DNA from 2 places in the Bradyrhizobium pachyrhizi genome. Region 2 is predicted to be linked to the other one. Evidence: predicted binding sites of a transcription regulator. Region 2 holds the regulator's gene; the other holds the start of a gene.
What was found. Region 2 encodes LexA, which represses DNA repair genes until DNA is damaged. Its sites were predicted from a motif close to TGTTCNNNNTGTGTTCNG; they were not measured.
Positions count from the first base shown of each region.

Region 1: a site for LexA is predicted at 2,156-2,173, ahead of ruvC (crossover junction endodeoxyribonuclease RuvC). Genes of this name have one in related genera too.

Region 1 covers NZ_CP121667.1:7,783,139-7,787,347, forward strand. Annotated here, with positions in the region: gene ruvB (Holliday junction branch migration DNA helicase RuvB) at 1-792, opposite strand, end outside; gene ruvA (Holliday junction branch migration protein RuvA) at 989-1,606, opposite strand; gene ruvC (crossover junction endodeoxyribonuclease RuvC) at 1,603-2,130, opposite strand; gene QA639_RS36810 (YebC/PmpR family DNA-binding transcriptional regulator) at 2,345-3,091, opposite strand; gene QA639_RS36815 (methyl-accepting chemotaxis protein) at 3,305-4,209, shown strand, end outside.
Region 2 covers NZ_CP121667.1:5,051,361-5,055,569, forward strand. Annotated here, with positions in the region: gene QA639_RS23720 (molybdopterin molybdotransferase MoeA) at 1-1,058, shown strand, start outside; gene lexA (transcriptional repressor LexA) at 1,302-2,006, shown strand; gene QA639_RS23730 (hypothetical protein) at 2,263-2,691, shown strand; gene QA639_RS23735 (hypothetical protein) at 2,837-3,061, shown strand; gene QA639_RS23740 (ComEC/Rec2 family competence protein) at 3,058-4,209, opposite strand, start outside.

The DNA.
Region 1 (4,209 bases), 2.7 Mb from region 2:
GTCCATCGCATCGAGCCCGGCGCTGTCGACCTCGAGCGCGCTCAGCGCCCGGTCGGCGATGCCGCGGTCGACGGAATCGGCATCGGCGGCGGAGGCAAAGTCGCGCACCCGGCGCAGCAGGCGGCCGGCGATGCGCGGCGTGCCGCGGGCGCGGCGCGCGATCTCGTTGGCGCCGTCGGGGCTCATGCCGATATTGAGCACGCGGGCGCCGCGGGTGACGATCTTCTCCAGCTCTTCCTCGGTGTAGAAATTGAGCCGGATCGGAATGCCGAAGCGGTCGCGCAAGGGATTGGTGAGCAACCCCGCACGCGTCGTCGCGCCGACCAGCGTGAATTTCGACAATTCGATTTTCACAGAACGCGCCGCGGGACCTTCGCCGATGATCAGGTCGAGCTGAAAATCCTCCATCGCGGGATAGAGCACTTCCTCGACCGCCGGGCTGAGGCGATGAATCTCGTCGATGAACAGCACGTCGCGCTCTTCGAGATTGGTCAGCAGCGCCGCGAGATCGCCGGCCTTCGCAATGACAGGGCCGGAGGTGGCGCGAAACCCGACGCCGAGCTCGCGCGCGACGATCTGCGCCAGCGTGGTCTTGCCGAGGCCGGGCGGACCGACGAACAGCACATGATCGAGCGCCTCGCCGCGCTTCTTCGCAGCCTCGATGAAGATCGAGAGATTCTTGCGCGCCTGGGCCTGGCCGACGAACTCGGTCAGCGACTGCGGCCGCAGCGCGGTGTCGCCGACATCATCGGAGCGGCGTTCGGGCGAGACCATGCGCGAGGGCGTGTTCATATCGCTAAACCAGCACGAGGTGGTTGTTCTCCCTCTCCCCGCCCTTGCGGGGAGAGGGTTGGGGTGAGGGGCTCCATCCGCGAGCGCGATGCGTGTTGAGACCTGTACCCCCTCACCCGGACCGCATCTTCGATGCGGTCCGACCTCTCCCCGCAAGCGGGGCGAGGTGAAGAAGAGAGACGCTTCGATACACAACTCACTTCGACAATTCCTTCAGGCCCAGCCGGATCAGCTGCGCGGTCTCGACGCTCTCACCGGCGCTGCGCGAGGCGGCGGCGATGGCGGCAGCGGCTTGCGGCTGGCCGTAGCCGAGATTGACCAGCGCCGAGATCGCGTCGGTCACCGGGCGCGGCGCGCGGTTGTTGTCGATCGCGCCCGACAGATGCACCACCGCGGGATCGACATCGGCGAAGCCCGGCGCCTTGTCCTTCAGTTCGCTGACGATGCGCTCGGCGACCTTCGGCCCGACCCCCGGCGTCCGCGCCACCGCCGCCTTGTCGCGCAGCGCGATCGCATTGGCGAGATCGGTCGGCGGCAGCGTGCCGAGCACCGCGAGCGCGACCTTGGCGCCGACGCCCTGCACGGTCTGCAGCAGGCGAAACCATTCGCGCTCGTGATCGCTGCGGAAGCCGAACAGTTTGATCTGGTCCTCGCGGACATAGGTCTCGATCGAGAGCACGGCAGCGCCGCCCGGCGACGGCAGCGCCTGCAGCGTGCGGCTCGCGCAATGCACCTGATAGCCGACGCCGCCGACGTCGAGGATCACATAGTCCTCGCCATAGGAATCGATCAGGCCCTTCAGCTTGCCGATCATAGGTTCGCCACCTTGAGCCGCAGCGCGGTGCTCTGGCGGTGATGGGCGTGGGTGATCGCGACCGCGAGCGCGTCCGCGGCGTCGGCGGACGGCGGCTCGGCTTTCGGCAGCAGGATCTTCAGCATCACCTGGATCTGGCTCTTCTCGGCATGTCCGGCGCCGACCACGGTCTTCTTGACCTGGTTCGGCGCGTATTCGGCGACCGAGATACCGAACATTGCGGGCGCCAGCATGGCGACGCCGCGCGCCTGGCCGAGCTTCAGCGTGGCAACGCCGTCCTTGTTGACGAAGGTCTGCTCGACCGCCGCCTCCGCCGGTCGGTGGTGGGCGAGCACGGCAGCCAGCCCCTCATGGATCGCAAGCAGCCGGCTCGCCAGCGGCAGATCGTCCGGCGGCTCGACCGAACCGCAGGCGATATAGACGAGACGATTGCCTTCGGTCTCGATCACCCCCCAGCCGGTGCGGCGGAGACCCGGATCGATACCGATGATGCGGACGGGAGAGCGAATCGGCTGGGATGTCATGGGGTAGTGATACCGCCTGCGCCGGGAGAACGAAACACAAACGGAGCCTCATCCCCGCCTCCGTCGCGGTCAGCTCGGCCCATCGCCCAGCCTCGGCTCGTCGTCCCCCGCGAAAGCGGGGGATCCAGTACGCCGCGGCCTCGCGGATCAAATGAAGGTCTCTGGAATACTGGATCGCCCGGTCGAGCCGGGCGATGACAGCGGAGCAAATGGATCAACCGCCCATCTTCGCGATCAGCGCGTCGGACACCTCGAAATTGGCGAACACATTCTGCACGTCGTCGTGCTCGTTGAGCAGGTCCATCAGCTTCAGCAGCTTTTCGCCGGTCTCGTCGTCGACCGAAACGGTGTTCTGCGGCTTCCAGGTCAGCGCCGCCTTGCGCGGCTCGCCGAACTTCGCTTCCAGCGCTTTTGCGACTTCGCGGAAGGTGTCCTGCGAGGCGTAGACCTCGTGGCCGCCCTCGCTGGAGACCACGTCGTCGGCGCCGGCCTCGATCGCGGCGTCCAGCATCGCGTCGTCGGAGGCGACCTTGGCGTCGTATTCGATGATGCCGGTGCGATCGAACATGAAGGCGACCGAGCCGGTTTCGCCGAGATTGCCGCCCGACTTGGTGAAGAAGGAGCGGATGTCGGAAGCAGCGCGGTTGCGGTTGTCGGTCAGCGCCTCGACGATGACGGCGACGCCGCCGGGGCCATAACCCTCGTAGCGGATCTCGTCGTAGTTCTCGCCCTCATTGCCCGCGGCCTTCTTGATGGCGCGGTCGATATTGTCCTTGGGCATGTTCTCGGCGCGGGCCGCGACCACGGCGGCGCGCAGCCGCGGATTCATCGCCGGGTCCGGGGTGCCGAGCTTGGCCGCCACGGTGATTTCGCGGGCCAGCTTGCCGAAAAGCTTCGACTTCTGGGCATCCTGCCGGCCCTTGCGGTGCATGATGTTCTTGAATTGGGAATGGCCGGCCATGCGACGTCTCTTCGGAGCTTAGGGTCTGAACAGGGATGGAAAACGCGGCCTTATAGGCCCCTCACGGTCAAAATCAAAGGATCGGCGGGGCCCTACGGCGGAGGAATACTACCGCAAGCCGGAATATGAGGCACTTGTTAACCATGACTTCACGCCCGGATGCGAGGATCGCCCCGTCCCGCCGCAACTTTCCACAGCCCCTAAAGAGCCCACATGGCGTTCGGTTTGTTTCGAAAGCAAGTGCCGGAGCCGGCTGCGCCGGCCGTCGCGCCGCAGGTTCCAACCGCGGCCGCCACCCCTCAGGTCTCGACCGAGACTGATTTGGCCAAGGATTCATCCAAGGAAATCCTGGAATTGCTGGAACTCGAGCTCGGGGCGATGATCCGCCAGCTCGAGCGCGCCGCGAGCTCGGTCGCCGACGGCGCCGAGGCGACGGCAGCCAAGCTCGCCACCATTCGCGCCCGCACCGATGCGCTGACCGGCCGCAGCAGCGATGCGCAGAGCACCGCGACGACGTTCTCGCAAGCCGCCGACCGTTTCACCCACTCCGCCGAGGGCATCGGCGCGCAGGTTCGCAGCGCGAGCCAGCTCGCCGACGACGCCGCGGCCGCGGCGCGCGAGGCCACCGACAATGTCGATCGCCTGCGCGAGTCTTCGGCCGCGATCGGCAACGTCGTCAATCTGATCGCGCAGATCGCGCGGCAGACCACGCTGCTCGCGCTGAACTCGACGATCGAGGCGGCGCGCGCCGGTGCCGCCGGCAAGGGCTTTGCGGTGGTCGCAACTGAGGTCAAGGCGCTGGCAGTGCAGACCCAGAGCGCGACCGAGGAGATCACCCGCAAGATCGAGGTATTGCAGAAGGACGCCACCGGATCGGCGGACGCGGTCCACCGCATCTCCCAGGCGATCGAAAAGATCCGCCCGGTGTTCGAGAACGTCAACGGAGCGGTTGCCGAGCAGAATGAAATCACCGGTGAGATGGGCCAGAATGCCGCCTCCGCTTCGCACTTCATCGTCTCGGTCGGCACCAGCGCCGGCGAGATCGACTCGGCAACACGCGAAGCCGCCGCGCATGGCGACAATGTCGCCAAGGCCGGCAAGACGGTGACCGCATTCGC
Region 2 (4,209 bases):
CGATGGACGGCTATGCGGTGCGCGCCGCCGATGCGGCCGATCTAAAGGCCCGGCTCAAGGTGATCGGCGAAGTCGCCGCCGGCCGGCCGTTCGAGCGGACGGTCGGCGCCGGCGAGGCGGTGCGGATCTTCACCGGCGGCGTGATCCCGAGCGGCGCCGACGCCGTGATCATCCAGGAAGACACCGCCGTCGACGGCGACCACATCACGATCTCGGAGGCCGCCAGCGTCGGGCGGCACATCCGCCAGGCCGGGGTCGACTTCCGTGAGGGCGAGGTGCTGCTCGCCGGCGGCAGCCGCCTGTCCGACCGCGCGCTGTCGCTGGCGGCCGCCATGAACTATCCGGAACTGACGGTGCGCCGCCGCCCGAAGGTCGCGGTGCTGGCGACCGGCGACGAGCTGGTGATGCCGGGCTCGCAGCCCGGTCCCGGCCAGATCGTCTATTCCAACGGCTACGCGCTGCGGGCGCTGGCGCGCGCCGAAGGCGCCGAGACCGTCGACCTCGGCGTTGCCGCCGACACGGTGGAGGCGACCACGGCCGGCATCCGCCGGGCACGCGAGGCCGGCGCCGATATCCTCATCACGACAGGCGGCGCCTCGGTCGGCGACCACGATCTCGTCAAGCGGTCGCTGGAAGCCGAGGGCGTCGAGATGGCGTTCTGGCGGATTGCGATGCGGCCCGGCAAGCCGATGATGCACGGCCGGCTCGGCGCGATGCGGGTGATCGGCCTGCCCGGCAATCCGGTGTCGTCCTATGTCTGCGCCTTCCTGTTCCTGGTGCCGTTGATTCGGGCGCTGAGCGGCCGGAAAGTGATTCATCATCGCCGCGCAAGCGCCCTGCTCGGCCGCGACCTCGCCGCCAACGACCAGCGCGAGGACTATCTGCGTGCGCGTCTCGAAGCGCGCGAGGACGGCACGCTGGTCGCAACCCCGGTGACGCAGCAGGACTCGTCGCTGCTCGGGAATCTCGCTGCGGCACGGGCGCTTCTCGTGCGTCCGCCGTTTGCGGCGGCTGCCGTCAAAGGCAGCGAATGCGAAATTCTGACACTGCCCGAATAGGGTTTTCGCGCCCCGCCGATTGTGCGTTGCCCGACACGTTCACCGGAAATTAAGTGGTTGCGGAACACATATCGAACATATAGTGTCCGTTCATGATTTGTTTCGAGTACTGGTGTCTACAATCGGGAAGCCGCGTGGAAGCAGGTGCATTGAGCACATGCTCCTGAGGTCAGGCCCGGCCTGCAGGCCCCACCAGAAGAGTCTCGGAATCGAACGACGCTATCAACCGGGGGAATACTCGAGATGCTCACGCGCAAACAGTACGAACTACTGCGTTTCATCAATGAACGTTTGAAAGAGGCCGGCGTACCGCCCTCCTTCGACGAGATGAAGGATGCGCTCGACCTGCGCTCGAAGTCCGGTATCCACCGCCTGATCACTGCGCTGGAGGAGCGCGGCTTCATCCGCCGCCTGCCGAACCGCGCCCGCGCCATCGAGGTCATCAAGCTGCCCGAACTCTCGGCCGGCGCCGGCAACGGTCGCCGCGGCTTCACGCCCAGTGTCATCGAAGGCACCCTCGGCCGGCGCGCCAGCACGCCGCCGATTGCCGAGGACGACGGCAACCGTCCAGTCGCGGTCCCCGTGATGGGCCGGATCGCCGCCGGTACGCCGATCGAGGCGCTGCAGACCCGCAGCCACACCATCAGCGTGCCGCCCGACATGCTCGGCGCCGGCGAGCACTATGCGCTCGAGGTGCGCGGCGACTCGATGGTCGATGCCGGCATCCTCGACGGCGACATGGCGCTGATCCAGCGCAACGACGTCGCCAATACCGGCGACATCGTGGTGGCGCTGATCGACGAGGAGGAAGCCACCCTGAAGCGCTTCCGCCGCCGCGGCGCATCGATCGCGCTCGAGCCGGCCAACACCGCCTATGAAGTGCGCATCCTGCCGCCGAACCGGGTCCGCATCCAGGGCAAGCTGATCGGCCTTTATCGCAAATACTGAATTGCAAATACTTGCGGCGGCCGGGAACGAGCAACACGTCGGATCGTTCCTTGCATGATAGTGTAGCGTACGGCCTGCCCGATGCGCTCCGATACCTCTCGCGCAGCGTCGCGTGTTTGTGATCGGAGCGATCTCGGACCAGTCGTACAATCGCCCAGAAACGAGCAGACGCTCGTTCGCTATCGTCCACTCTGGTAGAGGCCCTAATGCCTCAAGGAGAGGCACGGGTCGCTACCTCGAAATGAGGAGCCATCCGATGTGTGACTATAGTCTGCACGCCGTGGCATCGCGCCCCGCCATTGTCGGAGAGACGCTGATCACGACGACGTTCCGCGGCACGTCGACCCGCGGCTTTGCCTCGGAGAACGATCCCACTGTCGCGGTCTGCATGCTGCCGGGCACCGAGCTCGCTTTCGCCGAGAACGTTCGCTACGACAGCCGCTGGATCTGGACCAAGACGCTGAACTATCGCGTCGGCGTGTTCAACGAAGTCGAGCCCGACGTGCCCGATCGGCATCATGACGCGGTCGAATTCCCCGACGGCAGCCATGTGCTGGTGACCCAGCTGGTCGAGGGACAGCGCGTCAGCGTGCTGCAATTGCCGGCGCTGCATCCGCCGGTCGAGCAGAAGCCGAAGGTTGTGGAGCGGCGGCCCTCCGCATTCGCAACGCTGTTTTTGGGTTGAGCGCATCGTCGCCGCGGAATGAGCTGTTCGGCGGCGAATGACCTAAGCAATTTCGGGCGACCCCGGACTCCCGCTTCCGGGGCGCAGAAGGAGATTTGCGTCGGCCGGCGCCTTGGCGCATCATCGGGCACGGAGGACGTGCGCGGTGGTCGATAAGGTCACATGGCAAAAGGCTGGACGCGTCACGGAACCGGGCCGCTACCTGTTCCGGTTCGGTTGGCTGACGGTAACGGCCGACGACCTGAAAGTCTGGGAGCAATTTCCCGAGGCTTCCTTTACTCTCGTCAAGAAGCCCGACGCCCCCGACTCCGACGAATATCATCTCGGCCTGTTCGAGCTGCCAAGCGGCCCCTCGCCAGACCACAGCTAATCATCGCCCTGCAGATCGGTCTCAGCCGGCGTCGCATCCACCGCAGGCCGCGGCGCGGCGGCGGGCGCGCGTAGCGTCGTCTCGCTCTCGCCGTCGCCGGGAACCGCCGGCGACCACGGCCGGTCGATCCCGCCGGGCTTGACTGCATCGACGGCGTAGCCGTCCCTGATCCGTCGCAGCACCAGCGCGCCGTGGCGGCGCAGCCGCTCGGCATCGATCACCGATGCCGCGCAGCCCTGCGGCGCCGGCCGCGCCGTCACGATCAGGGCTGCGCGCTCGCAGTCGTCCGCCAGCGCCTCCGGCCGGGTCGCCAGCGCGACGAAGGCGCCGCCGGGTGCCTGGGTCACGCAGCCGCCGGCATCGCAGGAGACGCCCTCGCCGAGCGACGCATCGGTGGCGGTGCGCGCGTCGGCGTCCGCCGCCAGCCACTCCTTGACCAAAAATGCATCCTTGGCGCTGTGCATCAGATGCAGCCGTCCGTCACCGCCACGCACCGCGACGTTGCGGCCGTCGCCCGACACCAGCACGTCCGGCTGCGGCACCCTGAGCGCCCAGACCGAGGCCACCAGCAGCAGCACCGCGCCTGACCAGCGCAGCGGCGTGCGCAGCAGCCCGAGCAGGATGATGCCGGCACTCGCGGCGATCAGCGGCCCGATGCCGAACGCCGCCATCCGGCCGACCGCGCCCGGGAGTGCGGCGACCCATTGCGTCACCAGGATCATCCAGTCGATGCCAAGACCCATGATCGCCCAGAACAGTCCGTCGAAGCCGAACGGCATGGCGACGAGCCCGAGCAGGCCGGCCGGCATCACGACCGCCGAGACGACAGGCATCGCCGCGAGGTTGGCGAGCAGCCCGTAGGGCGTCACGCGATGGAAATGGAACGCGGCATAGGGCGTCGTCGCCAGCCCCGCCACGAGCGAGGCCAGCATCAGCATCGTGAGCTCGCGCCCGCCCCACAGCGCGACCCGCGCGGTCGCCGAATGGTCGGGCGACGCCAGCAGGTTCGGTAGCCCGATCTGCACCAGCGCCACCAGCCCGAGCGTCGCGGCGAACGACATCTGGAAACTGGGATGCACCAGCGCCTCCGGCGCGATCGCGAGCACGATCAGCGCCGCCACCGCAAGCGTACGGAAGGTGATCGCGCG